One region of the Paucibacter soli genome, then DNA from elsewhere that is predicted to be linked to it. Evidence: riboswitches for the same ligand, from Rfam matches in the RefSeq annotation. Region 1 holds a riboswitch; the other holds the start of a gene.

Region 1 (7,547 bases):
CTGCAAGCCGTGGATCTGGGCTACCGCGAGCTGTGGCTGGAAACGCGGCCGGCCAATGCCCGCGCGTTGGCGTTCTACCGCCGCCACGGCTACCAGGAGATCGCCAAGTACGGCGACTATGCGCTGCGGCCCGACTCGATCTGCCTGGGCAAGACCTTGGCGCAGCCCCTGCGCTTGAGCGAGGTGAGCGGGTCGGACGAGGCGCTGCATGCCCAGCTCTGCGAGCTGCTGATCGACAGCGTGCAGCACGACGCCTCGGTGGGTTTTCTCAAGCCCCTGGGCATGGCCGAGGCCGCGGGCTATTGGCAGGGGGTGGCGCGCAGCCTGGGCCCGGCCCAGCGTCTGCTGCTGTTGCATGAGGGCCAGCAACTGCTGGGTTCGGTGCAGCTGGCGCTGTGCCAGAAGCCCAATGGGCGGCATCGCGCCGAGCTGCAGAAACTGTTCGTGCACAGCCGCGCGCGCGGCCGCGGCCTGGCCACGCTGCTGCTGCAGCGCGTGGACGAGATCGCGCGCGCCGCCGGCTGCAGCCTGCTGGTGCTGGACACCGAGAGCGGCTCCAAGGCCGAGCAGGTCTATCGCCACCTGGGCTGGCAGCATGCCGGCAACATCCCCGACTACGCCACCACCCCGGAGGGCAAGCTGCACCCGACGGCGCTCTATTTCAAGCAGCTCAGGGCAACATCGCCTTGAGTGCCCGCAGCGCCACCTCGCGCACCGCCTTGTCGGCGCGCGCGTCTTCGGCGGCATTGCTGACCACCAGCACCGCATCTTCGCTGTCGGGCTTCATGGCGATGAGCGCAAACCAGGCCTCGTTGCTGCCGGTATGCGCCAGGTGGCGCGCACTCACGCCCGCCATGCTGGCCTGCAGCCGCCAACCCAGCGCGAACTTGCCGCTTGCGCGCGCCGCCTGATGCAGGAAGCGATAGCTCTCGGGCTTCAGCAGCTTGCCGCGGCCCTGCTCCCCGGCCATCTGGTCGATGGCAAAGCGGGCCCAATCCGCCAAGGACATATGGATGCCACCGGCCGGCGCCAGCACGGCCGGGTTGTCGGCCTCCGGCCCGTCCACGGGGACGCCGGCCTTGTGCCCCAGCGGCTGGCCGCGGTGCGTGGCACCAAAGCCCGCACTGGTCAGGCCCAGCGGTTCGAACAGCTCGCGCCGCATCAAGGTTTCATAAGGCAGGCCGGTGGCGCGCTCGGCCACCAGGCCGGCAACCAACACCCCGCTGTTGGAATAGCCATCGGCGCTACGCGCGGCAAAGGCAGGGCTCTGGGCCAGGGCCAGGCGGGCAAATGCCAGGCGTTGCTCATGCAGCGCGCGTTTGTCCCGCTGAAAAACGGGCGCCCAGGACTCATCGATGTCCGGCTGCAGGCCGGCCTGGTGCGCCAGCAGATCGCGCAGCGTGACATCGCGGTAGCCGGCCTGCATCTCGGCGGCCAGTTCGGGCAGCAATTGATGCAAGGGCGCGTCCCAGGCCAGCTGGCCGCGTTCCACCAGGCGGGCCACCAGCACGGCCGTCATGGCCTTGCCATTCGAGCCGAGATGCCAGACATCATCGGCCTGCACTTGGTCGGCACCGTCGCTGGCACGCAGGCCGCGCACCGCTTGCTCGGTCACCTGGCCCTTGCGTATCAACAGCGCGCCCATCGCCGGCAGCTTGTATTCGGCCAGCGCGGCTTGCAGCAAGGCATCCAGGCCCATGGCCTGCGCAGGGGCGGCAGGCCGAGTGGCTTCAGCGGCCGGCTCGCCAGCCATGGCCGGGCTGCCTGCGAGGATCGCGCTACAGAGGGCGGCAGCGGCTGCCAGGGTCTTGATGGAGGGTCTGTTCGACATGGTGAATGAAGTTCTTTGGGTTCGTGAAGAAGGCCGCGCAGTGTCGCCAGGCAAAGGCAGCCGCGCTGTGACCGAGCGACGCGGCGCCCAGGCGCCGGCATGAACTGCCGTGGCGAGCGATGCACGGCGGCTCAGCAAGCGTCGGGCTCGGGAACAAAGTTCTTGAGCCAGTAGCCGCCGGCCAGCAACTGCTTGCGCACCTGGGCATGCGCCCTGTGCAGGCGGCTCTTCACTGCCTCCAGGCTGAGCCCAAGCCGGACCGCCAGCTCGGCATCCTCGTTGCTAGGGTCGGGCCGCTAGAGTCGCCACAGCGCCAAAGGGATTCAGCCTTCCAGGAAAGGAAATCCTCCGCACCCGGCCTGCCCCCGATGGCACAGGACGAGCGACTGCGCTCTACTTCCAGCATCCACGCAGCAGGAAGGAGACCGGGCATGTGGCAAACGCACAGCATCAGCAACCAGGTCGATGACTACGCCGACTACAACCTGTTGGCCACCGATCCCATCTTGCGACAGGCGCTGGCGCGTGCCGGCGCCGACTGGGCCGAGCCGGCCCTGCTCGATTTCGGCGCGCAGCTGGGCCAGCGCGAGAGCTATGCCCAGGCCGAGCTGGCGAACCGCCATGGCCCCGAGCTGAGGAGCCACGACGCACGCGGCCGCCGCATTGACCAGGTGGAATTTCACCCGGCCTGGCATGAGTTCCTGGCGCTGTACCGCGGCCAGGGCCTGGTGAGCCTGGCCTTCGAGACCGAACGGCCCGGGCGCTGGAGCGCCTTTGCCGCCGGTTTCTATCTGCATGGCCAGATCGAGGCCGGCAGCCTCTGCCCCGCCACCATGACGCAGGCCTGCATCCCAGTGCTGCAGAAGGAGGCGGCGCTGTTCGAGCGCCTGCGCGGCCAGCTCTACAGCCGCGACTACGACCCGCGCGACCTGCCGCTGGAGCGCAAGACCAGCCTTTGGGTGGGCATGGGCATGACCGAGAAGCAGGGCGGCTCGGACCTGCGCAGCAACAGCACCGAGGCCACCGCCCTGGGCGCGGGCGGCCGCGGCGCCGAATACCTGCTGCGCGGCCACAAATGGTTCTTCTCGGCACCGATGTGCGACGCGCACCTTGTGCTGGCGTGCACCGAGGCCGGGCCGAGCTGCTTCTGGCTGCCGCGCTGGCGGCCCGATGGCACGAAGAACCCCATCCACATCCAGCGCCTCAAGTCCAAACTGGGCAATCGCAGCAACAGCAGCAGCGAGGTCGAGTTTGCCGATGCCTGGGGCCTGATGGTGGGCGAGGACGGGCGCGGCATTCCCACCATCATCGAGATGGCCGGCTACACGCGGCTGAACTGCGTGATCGGCAGCGCTGCTATTCAAAGGCAGGCGCTGGTGCAGGCCCTGCACTATGCGCGCGAACGCATGGCCTTCGGCAAGCGCCTGGCCGAGCAGCCGCTGATGCGCAGCGTGCTGGCCGATCTGGCGCTGGAAAGCGAGGCCGCGGCGCTCTTGATGATGCGGCTGGCCCAGGCCTTCGAGCGCGGCGCGGACGATGTGGCCGAGCGCGCCTGGCAACGCATCATGACGCCGGCCGCCAAGTTCTGGGTCTGCAAGCGCGCCGTCGAGCTCTGCGGCGAAGCCATGGAGGTGTTGGGCGGCAACGGCTATGTCGAGGAAGGCGTGCTGGCGCGCCTGTACCGCGAGGCGCCGGTGAATTCGATCTGGGAAGGCTCGGGCAATGTGATGTGCCTGGACGTGCTGCGCGGCATCGCACGCGAGCCGCAGGCCACCCATGCCCTGCTGGACGAGTTGCAGCAGCTCGCCGGCGACAGCGCGCCGCTGCGCAGCGAACTCGCCGCCCTGCGCGACCTGCTCACGCGCACCCCGCCCGCCGACTTCGAGGCCCTGGGGCGCCAGTTCGCGCAGCGCCTGGTGCTGCTGGCCCAGGCCTGCCTGATGAGCCAGCATGCGCCCAGCGAGGTGGCCGAGGCCTTCATCGCCAGCCGCCTGCTGGACGCGCAGAGCGGGCGCGTATACGGTGCGCTGGATACGCGCGGCATCGCCGTCGATGCGCTGCTGGCGCGCGCGCTGCCGATCCCGTCATAGCGCGGCGAGCGCCTCGCGCAGGGTCTGCTGGTATTGCTCGAAGCGCTGCATGTCGTTGTGCGCCGCACCGGGCACCAGCACAAGCCTGGCCTGCCCTTGCTGCCGCAACAAGGCCTCGCTGTGCTGGGGTGCGATGAGGCTGTCCTGCTCGCCATGCACCAGCAGCAGCGGGGTGCGCAGCCGGGCCACGTCGGCGCCGGTGTCCAGCGGGTAGCGCAGCAGGCCCCGTGGCACCCAGGGGAAGTGCTCGCGCATCAGCGCCGACATGCTGGCATAGGGCGATACCAACACGGTCAGCTCCGGCCCGACCTCGGCGGCCAGCCCCGCCGCCAGGCCCGTGCCCAGCGAGCGCCCATAGATCACATGCTTGAGCCCGCGGTAATGCGGCGCCACGGCGTCCCAGGCGGCGCGCACATCGGCGCGCAGCTGCGCCTCGCTTTCGATGCGGCCGCTGCTCTTGCCAAAACCGCGGTAGTCCAGCATGAAGAGGTCATAGCCGGCGCGACGGTAGAAGTCGGCGTTGACGAACCAGGTCTGCAGATTGCCGGCGTTGCCATGCAGAAAGAACACCAGGCCCTTGGGCCGGGGCAGGCGCAGATGCAGGGCCGATAGCGTGGCGCCGGGCACATTCAGCCTTAGGTCCTGCACGTCCCCGCCGAGCTCGAAGCGATGACCGGCGGCCAGCGGCACGGGCTGGAACAGCAACTGTTCCTGGCGCCAGTACAGCCAGGCCAGGACGGCGCCATAGGCCAGCAGCATCAGGCCCGCCCCCAGAATGGTCTTGCGCATGCAGCAGATCCTCCACGCTTGCCGGCAGTCTACGCAGGCAGCGGGCCGCCGGATGCAAGCCATGGTCTACACTGCGACCCGGATTCAGGAGAGTGCGGCCCGCCCTGCGAGCCGCCGCCGAAGGCGCAAGCTCCCATACTCGCTCAGGCCCCGTACTGGATCTTTGCAATCAAGCCGAATGCTGGAGAGCGCCTCATGTGCAATGCATGGGGCCGCCGAAGGAGCAAGGCGCGGGCCGCCACAGCCCAGCGCTGAATCTCTCAGGCACCAAGGACAGCGGGAGCGGCGCGCCCAGGCGCACGCATCCCTTTTGGCCACCACGCCGCCAAGGAAACGTAGCGCCTGCGCGTTCGTCAACCCGAACGGAGTATTCGCAGCATGCATGTCATCGTTTTAGGCGCCGGCGTCACCGGGATCACCACCGCCTGGTATCTGCGCGCGGCCGGCCATGAGGTCACCGTTATCGAACGCCAGCACGCCGCCGGCCTGGAAACCAGTTATGCCAATGGCGGCCAGGTCTCGGTCTCGCATGCCGAGCCCTGGGCCAATCCGGGCGCGCCGCTGAAGGTGCTGAAATGGCTGATGAAGGAGGACGCGCCGCTGCTGTTTCGCCTGCGCGCCGACGCCGCCCAATGGCGCTGGGGCCTGCAGTTCCTGCGCGAATGCACGCCCGGCCGCACGGCACACAACATCCGCAACATCGTCAGCCTGGGCCTGTACAGCCGCGCCAAGCTGCAGGCCCTGCGCCAGGAACTGGGCCTGCAATACGAGCAGCGCAGCCAGGGCATCCTGCACTTCTACACCAGCGAGGCCGAGTTCGAGGCGGCACAGGAGCCCGCGCGCATCATGCGCGAACAGGGTTGTGAGCTCGACATGAAGACGCCCGACGAATGCGTGGCCATCGAGCCGGCGCTGGCGCAATGCCGCGGCAAGCTTGTCGGCGGCAGCATGACGCCCAGCGACGAATCGGGCGATGCCCATGCCTTCACCCAGGCGCTGGCGGCGCGCTGCGCCGCGGCCGGCGTGCGCTTCGAATACGAGACCCGCATCCTTGGCATGGAACAGGGCCCAAAGGGCATGGGAGGCGTGGAGCGCGTCATCGTCGCCAATGCCGCGGGCGTGGTGAGCCGGCGCAGCGCCGACCGCTTTGTGCTCTGCATGGGCGCCTTCAGCCGCCAGCTGGCGCGCGAGCTGGGCGTCTCGCTCAACATCTATCCCGCCAAGGGCTACTCGGTCACCCTGCCGGTGATCGCGCCGGCACACAGCTACCAGGTCTCGCTCACCGACGACGAGTACAAGCTGGTGTTCTCGCGCCTGGGCGATCGCCTGCGCATCGCCGGCACGGCCGAGCTGAACGGCTACAGCACCGAGCTCAATCTGGCGCGCTGCGAGGCCATCGTGCGGCGCACGCGCGAGCTCTTCCCGCAGATGAGCGATGGCCAGGGTGCCCAGTTCTGGACCGGCCTGCGCCCGGCCACGCCCTCCAACCTGCCCTATCTCGGCGCGAGCAAGGTGGCCGGCCTTTATCTCAACACGGGCCATGGCACGCTGGGCTGGACCCATGCCTGCGGCTCCGGCGCGGCCATTGCCGACATCGTCAGCGGCCGGCGGCCGGCGCTGGATTTTTCCTTCACCGCCGCCACCGCCATCACGCCGCGGCGCCGGCAAGCGGTGGCTGCCTGACAACAATGTGGCGGCTTTGATCAGCCCTCTTGCCGCCGGGCACCGCATCCTCTACGCTGGGGCCATCCCAGAAGGAGGATGCCATGTCCCCGAGCCCAGCCATGCACAAGGACGGAGGCGCGCTGGCCTCCGACAGCCCCAACGGTAGTCGAGTGGGCGCCGGGGGGCCACCGGCCCAGGCCGAGATCGCCAAGATCCGGACCCTGGCCCTGGTAGGTCCCGCCGGCGCGGGCAAGACCAGCCTGATCGAGGCGCTCTTGCATCACTGCGGCGTCATCACGGCGCCGGGCTCGGTGGAAAAGGGCAACACGGTGAGCGACCACGATGCGCTTGAAAAGCGCATGCAGCATTCGCTCTATGCCTCGCTGGTGCATATGCCCTACCAGGGCCTGCGCATCCACGCCATCGACACCCCCGGTGCCCCCGACTTCGTGGGCCTGGCGCTGCCGGCGCTGGAGGCGGTGGAGAGCGCGGTGCTGGTGATCAATGCGCAGAACGGCATCGAGCTGATGGCCTCGCGCATGATGGAAGCGGCGGCGCAGCGCGGCCTCACGCGCATGATCGTGGTGAACAAGATCGACGCCCCCGGCGTCAATCTGCCGGCACTGCTGGAACAGCTGCAGGCCGCCTTCGGGCGCGAATGCCTGCCACTCAATCTGCCGGCCGGCGGCGGCACCCGCATCGTCGACTGCTTCTTCAACCGCGAAGGCGAATCGGACTTTGGATCGGTGGAAGCCGCGCACCGCGCCCTGGTGGAGCAAGTGGTGGAGGTGGACGGCGCCTTTGTCGATCGCTATCTGAACGAGGGCGACGTGGACGCCAGCGAGCTGCACGCGCCGCTGGAGCAGGCGCTGCGCGAGGGCCATCTGATCCCGGTGTGCTTCACCGCGGCGAAGTCCGACCTCGGCATCAGCGAACTGCTGGATGTGGTGGCCAAGCTCATGCCCAACCCCTTCGAGGCCAATCCGCCCAAGTTTCTGGAGGGCGAGGGCGCCGACGCCAAGCCGCTGCGGGCCGAGCCCGATGCCGGCAAGCATGTGATCGCCCATGTCTTCAAGATCAATGCCGACCCCTATCTGGGCAAAATGGGCGTGCTGCGCGTGCACCAGGGCACGCTGACACGCAACAGCCAGCTCTTCGTGGGCCATGCGCGC
Region 2 (7,547 bases), on a different contig from region 1:
GGCGCGGTGACGACGCGGCCACCGGCGGCGTTCTCCTCGTTCACCGCCAGCGCATAGAGGTTGACCCAGTCCATCACCTGCAGCGGGTCGCGCAGCGCGGCCTCGGGGTTGGCGGTGAGGTCGCGGTGCAACTGGGCGGCGCGGCGCTTGACCTTGAAGCCTCCCGGCAGAATGCCCTCGGTGCGGCAGCCGCGGCTCACGCAATCCTGCATCACCTGCCAGATCTTGAGCAGGCCGGCGCGCGTCTCCTCGTCGCTGCGCCAGTGGCGCTCGTTGCGGCGCATCACCTCGGCGATGCTGATGCCATGCTCTTTGGTCAGCGCCAGCAATTCGTCGCCGGTTTTGAAGGGGTAGGGCAGCACGGTGGCGTCGGGTGCGATCACCTTGTGCTTCTGGCCGTCGGCCAGCACTTCTTCGGTGACGACGAAGCCGCCGCCCACCGAGTAATAGGTGCGCTCCGCCAGCAGCTCGCCGGCCGCATCGAAGGCGCTGAAGCGCATGCCGTTGGCATGCAGGGGCAGGCTCTGGCGGCGGAACAGGGTCAGGTCCTTGCTCTCGTCGAAGCCGATCTCATGCTCGCCCAGCAGCGCAATGCGCTTGGCGGCGCGGATCTCGGCCAGATAGCCCTCGATGCGCTCCACGTCGACGCTGTCGGGCTCATGGCCGGCCAGGCCCAGAAGCACCGCCTTGTCGCTGCCATGGCCCTTGCCGGTGGCGCCCAGCGAGCCGTAGAGCTGGGAGCTGACGCGCGCGGTGCGCGCCAGCAGGCCCTCATGGCGCAGGCGCAGCCCGAACAGGCGCGCCGCCCGCATCGGGCCCACGGTGTGCGAGCTCGATGGCCCGATACCGATCTTGAACAGGTCGAAAACGGAAACGGCCATCGGGGACTCGCTTTACTGATAGTCGGACAGGGGGGGGCAGGAGCAGACCAGATTGCGGTCGCCATAGACGTTGTCCACCCGTCCCACCGGCACCCAGTACTTCTGGCGGCGCAGCGTGGCCACCGGGTAGGCAGCGACCTCGCGGCTGTAGCCATGCGTCCACTCGGCCTTGAGCAGGCTCTCGGCGGTATGCGGTGCGTTCACCAGCGGGTTGTCCTCGCGCGTCCAGACCCCATCGGCCACTTGGGCAATCTCGGCGCGGATCGCCAGCATGGCATCGCAGAAGCGATCGAGCTCGGCCTTGGATTCGCTCTCGGTGGGTTCCACCATCAGCGTGCCGGCCACCGGGAAGCTCAGGGTGGGTGCATGGAAACCGTAGTCGATCAGGCGCTTGGCCACGTCCTCGGCACCCACGCCGGTGGCGTCCTTGAGCGGGCGGATGTCCAGGATGCACTCATGCGCGACGCCGCCGCCCTTCACGCCGGCGATATTGCCGCTGAAGTGGATGTCGTAGGCATCGGCCAAGCGCGCCGCCACATAATTGGCCGAGAGGATGGCCACCTCGGTGGCGGCGGTCAGACCCTCGGCGGCCATCATGCGCACATACATCCAGCTGATCGGCAGCACCGCGGCATTGCCCAGCGGCGCGGCCGAGACGGCGCCGATGGCGGTCTCGCTGGCATAGCCGGCCGAGCGATGGGTGGGCAGATAGGGCACCAGATCGGCCACCACGCAGACCGGGCCGACGCCCGGGCCGCCACCGCCGTGCGGGATGCAGAAGGTCTTGTGCAGATTCAGGTGGCTGACATCGCCGCCGAACTCGCCGGGCGCCGCCACGCCCACCAGGGCGTTCATGTTCGCGCCGTCCACATAGACGCGGCCGCCGTGGCTCTTGACCAGCGCGCAGATCTCCTTCACATGGGTGTCGAACACGCCATAGGTGGAGGGATAGGTGATCATGATGGCGGCCAAGTTGGCGGCATGTTGCTCGCACTTGGCCTTCAGGTCCACCAGGTCGATATTGCCCTCCTTGTCGCACTTGGTCACCACCACCTGCATGCCCACCATCTGGGCCGAGGCAGGGTTGGTGCCATGCGCCGATTCGGGGATCAGGCAGATCTTGCGGTGGCCTTCGCCGCGCGACTCATGCCAGGCCTTGATGGCCAGCAGGCCCGCGTACTCGCCCTGCGAGCCGGCATTGGGCTGCAGCGAGATGCCGGCATAGCCGGTGGCCTGGCAGAGCCAGCCGGTGAGCTGCTCGTTGAGCAGTGCATAACCCTGCAGCTGATCGTGCGGGGCGAAGGGGTGCACGCCCGCGAACTCCGGCCAGGTGATGGGGATCATCTCGCTGGTGGCGTTGAGCTTCATGGTGCAGGAGCCCAGCGGGATCATGCTGCGGTCCAGCGCCAGGTCCTTGTCGGCCAGGGCGCGCAGATAGCGCAGCATCTCGGTTTCCGAGTGGTAGCGGTTGAACACCGGGTGCGTCAGATAGGCGCTGCTGCGCTGCAGCTCGGCGGGGATCAGGCTCGCCACGCCCTTCTCGAAGGCGGCGAGGTCCGACGACAGGCCGAACACCGCCAGGATGGCAGCCAGGTCGGCGCGCGTGGTGGTTTCGTCCAGCGAAACCGACACGCTCTGAGCCGAGGCGCGGCGCAGGTTCATGCCGGCGGCCACGGCCTTGGCCAGGGTGGCCTCGGTGGCGGCTCCGGTCTTGATTACCAGCGTGTCGAAGGCGCTGCCGTTGGCCACGCGCTCGCCCAGCGCCTGGGCCAGGATGGCGGTGTAGCTGGCCACGCGCTGCGCGATGCGCTTGAGGCCTTGCGGGCCATGGTAGACCGCGTACATGCTGGCCACCACGGCCGGCAGCACCTGGGCGGTACAGATATTGGAGGTGGCCTTCTCGCGGCGGATATGCTGCTCGCGCGTCTGCAGCGCCAGGCGGTAGGCCGGGTTGCCGTGCACGTCCACGCTCACGCCCACCAAGCGGCCGGGCAGATTGCGCTTGTACTCGTCCTTGCAGGCCATATAGGCGGCGTGCGGGCCGCCATTGCACATCGGCATGCCAAAGCGCTGGGTGGTGCCCACGGCGATGTCGGCGCCTTGCTCGCCGGGTGCCTTCAGGAGCGTCAGCGCCAGCAGGTCGGCCGCGACGATCAGCAGGCCGCCCTGGGCGTGCACCGCATCGGCAATGGCTTGCAGGCCGCGCACTTCGCCGCCCACGCCGGGGTATTGCACCAGCGCTGCAAAGCATGCGCTCTGGCCGGCCTCGGCGGCCGGGCCCACCTGCACCTGGTAGCCCAGGGGCAGGGCGCGCGTGCGCACCACTTCCAGGGTCTGCGGCAGCACATCGTCGGCCACGAACAGGGTGGTGGACTTGCTCTTGCCCACGCGCGCGGCCAGGGTCATGGCCTCGGCGGCGGCGGTGGCCTCGTCCAGCATCGAGGAGTTGGCAATCGCCATGCCGGTCAGGTCGGTGACCATGGTCTGGAAGTTCACCAGCGCTTCCATGCGGCCTTGCGAGATCTCGGCCTGGTAGGGCGTGTAGGCGGTGTACCAGGCGGGGTTTTCGAGGATGTTGCGCAGGATCACGCCGGGGGTCAGGGTGTCGTAATAGCCCTGGCCGATATAGCTCTTCAGCACCTTGTTCTTGGCCGCCACAGCCTTCAATTCGGCCAGCGCCTGGGCTTCGGTGGCGACGCCCGGCAGCTGCATGCCCTGGCTGCGCTTGATGCTGGCTGGCACGATGGCCTCGATCAGCGCGCGGCGCGAGGCCGCGCCAATCACGGACAGCATCGCCGCCTCATCGGCCGCATCGGGACCGATATGACGGGCTTGGAATTCGGCGGCGTTCTCGAGCTCACCGAGCGGCTTCAGGGCAGACATCAACATGGCGCAATCCTTGGATGCCAGAGTTCGTGGCCCGGGCATCGGTATTCAATACAACAACGGGCACCACGTGCCCGCTTTCTTACCGGAAGAGCTGGTAATCAGCTGTTCTTGACCAGCTCGTCGTAGGCGGTGCTGTCCATCAGCGCGTCCAGCTGGGCGGGGTTGCTCAACTTGACCTTGAAGAACCAGCCGCTCTTGAGCGGGTCGGTGTTGGCCAGCGAGGGATCGTTGCGCAGCTCTTCGTTGACTTCGGTGATCTCGCCATCGACGGGCATGTAGACGTCGGCCGCGGCCTTCACCGACTCCACCACGCCGGCCACTTCCTTCTCGGCATAGCTCTGGCCCACATTGGGCAGGTCCACAAACACCACATCGCCCAGCGCGTCTTGCGCATGAACGGTGATGCCCACGGTGGCGGTGCCATCGGCTTCGATCTGGACCCACTCGTGGTCAGGCGTGTACTTGATGTTGCTCATGGTGTGCTCCGAATGTTGGGAGAAAAGACCAGGGGGTCAAAAGAAGATTGGCCGGTTCAGCCGCGGAAATAGCGATGCGGTGCAAAGGGTGTCGGTGCCACGCTCATGGCCACGCGCTTGTCGCGCACGATGGCGAACACCTGGGTGCCCACCGCCTGGTGGCTGCTGGGCAGATAGGCCAGGGCCACCGGGCTGCCCACCGTGGGGCCCAGCGAGCCGCTGGTGACGACGCCCAGCTCCCGGCCCTCGGCGTCCACCACCTTGGCGCCTTCGCGCACCGGCATGCGCTCGGCGCTGATCAGGCCCACGCGCTTGCGGCTGGCGCCGGCAGCGAGCTGGCCGTCGATCACCGCGGCGCCGGGGTAGCCACCGGCACGCGCGCCACCGGCGCGGCGCACCTTCTGGATCGCCCAGGTCAGCGCGCCTTCCACCGGCGTGGTTTCGGTATTGATGTCGTGGCCGTAGAGGCACAGGCCGGCTTCCAGGCGCAGGGTGTCGCGCGCGCCCAGGCCGATGGGCTTGACCTCGGGTTGGGCCAGCAGCTTGCGCGCCAGCGCCACCGCCTGGTCGTTGTGCACCGAGATCTCGAAGCCGTCTTCGCCGGTATAGCCCGAGCGGGTCAGGAAGGTCTCGATGCCGTCCAGACTGAAGAAGCCCCCGGTCATGAAGGTGAGCTTGGCCACCTCGGGGTTCAGGCGGGCCAGCGCGGTCACGGCCTGCGGGCCCTGCAGCGCCAGCAGGGCGCGCTCGGGCAGGCTGATGACCTCGCAGCGGCCGCCGATCTTGGCCTGCAGATGCGCGGTGTCCTGCTCCTTGCAGGCGGCGTTCACCACCACGAAGATGTCGTCGGGGCGGCGGCACAGCATCAGGTCGTCGAGGATGCCGCCCTGCTCATTGGTGAAGAGCGCATAGCGCTGTTTGAACACCGGCAGATCGATCACGTCGACGGGCACGATGGTTTCCAACGCGGCACCGGCATCGGCGCCGACCAGGCGCAGCTGGCCCATGTGCGAGACGTCGAACAGGCCGGCCGCCGTGCGCGTGTGCTTGTGCTCGGCGAGGATGCCTTCCTTGTACTGCACCGGCATGTCGTAGCCGCCAAACGGCACCATCTTGGCGCCAAGTTCGATGTGCAGAGCGTGCAGGGGGGTGGTCTTGAGATCGGCGGACAAGGGACATTCTCCGAGGGCATTTCGAAAGCCCACCCGGCCCTGAGACCCGTGGTGGGGGGTATGCCCTCGCTGTCCTTGGTACCTGAGAGATTGACCACCGGCGTATTGCCGACAGCTTGCCCCTTCGGTGGACGGGTTCAATGAACAAAGACCCGCCTCTCTCCAGTGAGGAACGCCTGCATCGAGGCGTTTTGTCAGTCCTTTTGCCTGAGCGTTCGAAGCGTGGGATCACCAGTGCCTCTGCGCCTTCGGCGGCTTTCGCGTGAAAAGCTCTCTCCTGACGGCGCGGATTGTAGCCATGGATTGGGGGGCGGGCGAGCAAATTAAGCCTCGTCTAATTGCTGAGCCATGCCGCCATGGAGAATCTCACTTCCCGGTAAAAGGACAAGGCATGCGACTGCTGCTGGTGGAAGACGACCCGATGATTGGCGAGCAGCTGCTCGAGTTGCTGCGCGCCGAGGGCTATGCGGTCGATTGGGTGCGCGATGGCGAGCTGGCCGACGCGGCCCTGCAGGCACAGAACTACGACCTGGTGCTCCTGGACCTGGGCCTGCCCAGGCGCGACGGCATGAGCGTGCTGCGTGCGCTGCGAGCGCGCAAGCAGGTCATGCCGGTGCTGATCGCCACCGCGCGCGACGCGCTGGAGCAGCGCATCGCCGGGCTGGACGCCGGCGCCGATGACTATGTGCTCAAGCCCTTCGAGCTGCACGAGCTGCTGGCGCGCATCCGCGCGCTCCTGCGGCGCGCCAGTGGCCGCGCCGAGCCGGTCTACGAGCACCGCGGCGTGAGCATCAACCCCGCCACCCGCGAGGTGGTGGCCGAGGGTAAACAGGTCACGCTGTCGGCACGCGAATGGGCGGTGCTGGAGCCGCTGCTGGCGCGGCCGGGCATGGTGCTGTCGCGCCAGCAGCTGGAGGAAAAGCTCTATGGCTGGAAGGACGAGATCAGCAGCAATGCGGTGGAGGTCTACATCCACGGCCTGCGCAAGAAGCTGGGCGCGGCGCTGATCCAGAACGTGCGCGGCGTGGGCTACCGGGTACCCAAGGAATGACGATGGTGATGAAGCTGCTGCCGCGTTCGCTGCGCTATCGCCTGATCGCCTTCCTGCTGCTGGCCTTCTCGCTCTCGGCCCTGGTGCAGGGCGGCAGCGCCTACCGCACCGCGCTGCAGGAGGCCGACGAGATCTTCGACTACCACATGCAGCAGATGGCCTTCTCGCTGCAGGGCAGCGTCGGCAGCGGCACGTTGAGCCTGCCGCTGGGCGACCAGAAGAGCTACGACTTCATGGTGCAGGTCTGGGGGCTGGACGGCGTGCCGATGTTTCGCTCGCCGGGCGAGGCCTTGTTGCCGCAGCGCGCGGTGCTGGGCTTCTCGAACCTGGACGCCAATGGCAAGCATTTCCGCGTGTTCTCGCTGCAGACGCGCTACCAGGTGGTGCAGGTGGCGCAGGACCTGGCGGTGCGCCAGCGCATGGCCGGCCAACTGGCCTTTCGCACCATCGCGCCCATCGCCCTGATGCTGCCGCTCTTGGCCCTGGTGGTGTGGTGGGTGGTGAGCCAATCGCTGGAGCCGGTGGCCAAGGTGCGCGACCAGCTGGCCGCGCGCGCGGTCGACGACCTCTCGCCGGTGGCCAGCGAGGAGCTGCCCGCCGAGGTGAAGCCCCTGGTGGACGAGCTTAACTCGCTGCTGGGCCGGGTGCGCCAGGCATTCGAGGCGCAGCAGCACTTCATTGCCGATGCGGCGCACGAGCTGCGCTCGCCGCTGGCGGCGCTCAAGCTGCAGCTGCAATCGCTGCAGCGCGCGCCCGATGCGCCTGGTCAGGCGCAGGCGATCGGGCGCCTGGCCAGCGGCATCGAGCGCGCCAGCCATCTGATCGAACAGCTGATGGCGCTGGCGCGCGAGCAGGCGCCGGGCGAGGCCCAGCAAACCATGCAGGCGCTGGCGCTGGACCAGCTCTGCAAGGACGCGGTGGTGGACATCAGCGATACCGCCGCGGCGCGCCAGATCGACCTGGGCCTGGCACGCTGCGATGCTGCGCAGGTGCGGGGCGAGCCCCAGGCCCTGCGCATCTTGCTGCGAAATCTGTTGGACAACGCCGTCAAGTACAGCCCCGCCGGCGGGCGCGTGGA

Evidence for each region. Region 1 has a riboswitch for glycine ahead of WG898_RS09795 (D-amino acid dehydrogenase). Riboswitches for the same ligand answer to the same signal wherever they lie in the genome.
Region 2: linked by a shared signal. The riboswitch ahead of gcvT (glycine cleavage system aminomethyltransferase GcvT) and the one ahead of WG898_RS09795 (D-amino acid dehydrogenase) in region 1 are both predicted to bind glycine.

The regions. Positions count from the first base shown of each region.
Region 1 is NZ_JBBHJW010000003.1:381,594-389,140, forward strand. It holds gene WG898_RS09775 (GNAT family N-acetyltransferase) at 1-690, shown strand, start outside; gene WG898_RS09780 (serine hydrolase domain-containing protein) at 671-1,831, opposite strand; gene WG898_RS09785 (acyl-CoA dehydrogenase family protein) at 2,263-3,921, shown strand; gene WG898_RS09790 (alpha/beta hydrolase) at 3,916-4,710, opposite strand; glycine riboswitch at 4,786-4,878, shown strand; glycine riboswitch at 4,882-4,997, shown strand; gene WG898_RS09795 (D-amino acid dehydrogenase) at 5,089-6,393, shown strand; gene fusA (elongation factor G) at 6,477-7,547, shown strand, end outside.
Region 2 is NZ_JBBHJW010000008.1:97,509-105,055, reverse strand. It holds gene WG898_RS16890 (L-serine ammonia-lyase) at 1-881, opposite strand, end outside; gene gcvP (aminomethyl-transferring glycine dehydrogenase) at 894-3,770, opposite strand; gene gcvH (glycine cleavage system protein GcvH) at 3,869-4,246, opposite strand; gene gcvT (glycine cleavage system aminomethyltransferase GcvT) at 4,303-5,418, opposite strand; glycine riboswitch at 5,478-5,594, opposite strand; glycine riboswitch at 5,604-5,708, opposite strand; gene WG898_RS16870 (response regulator) at 5,810-6,469, shown strand; gene WG898_RS16865 (ATP-binding protein) at 6,472-7,547, shown strand, end outside.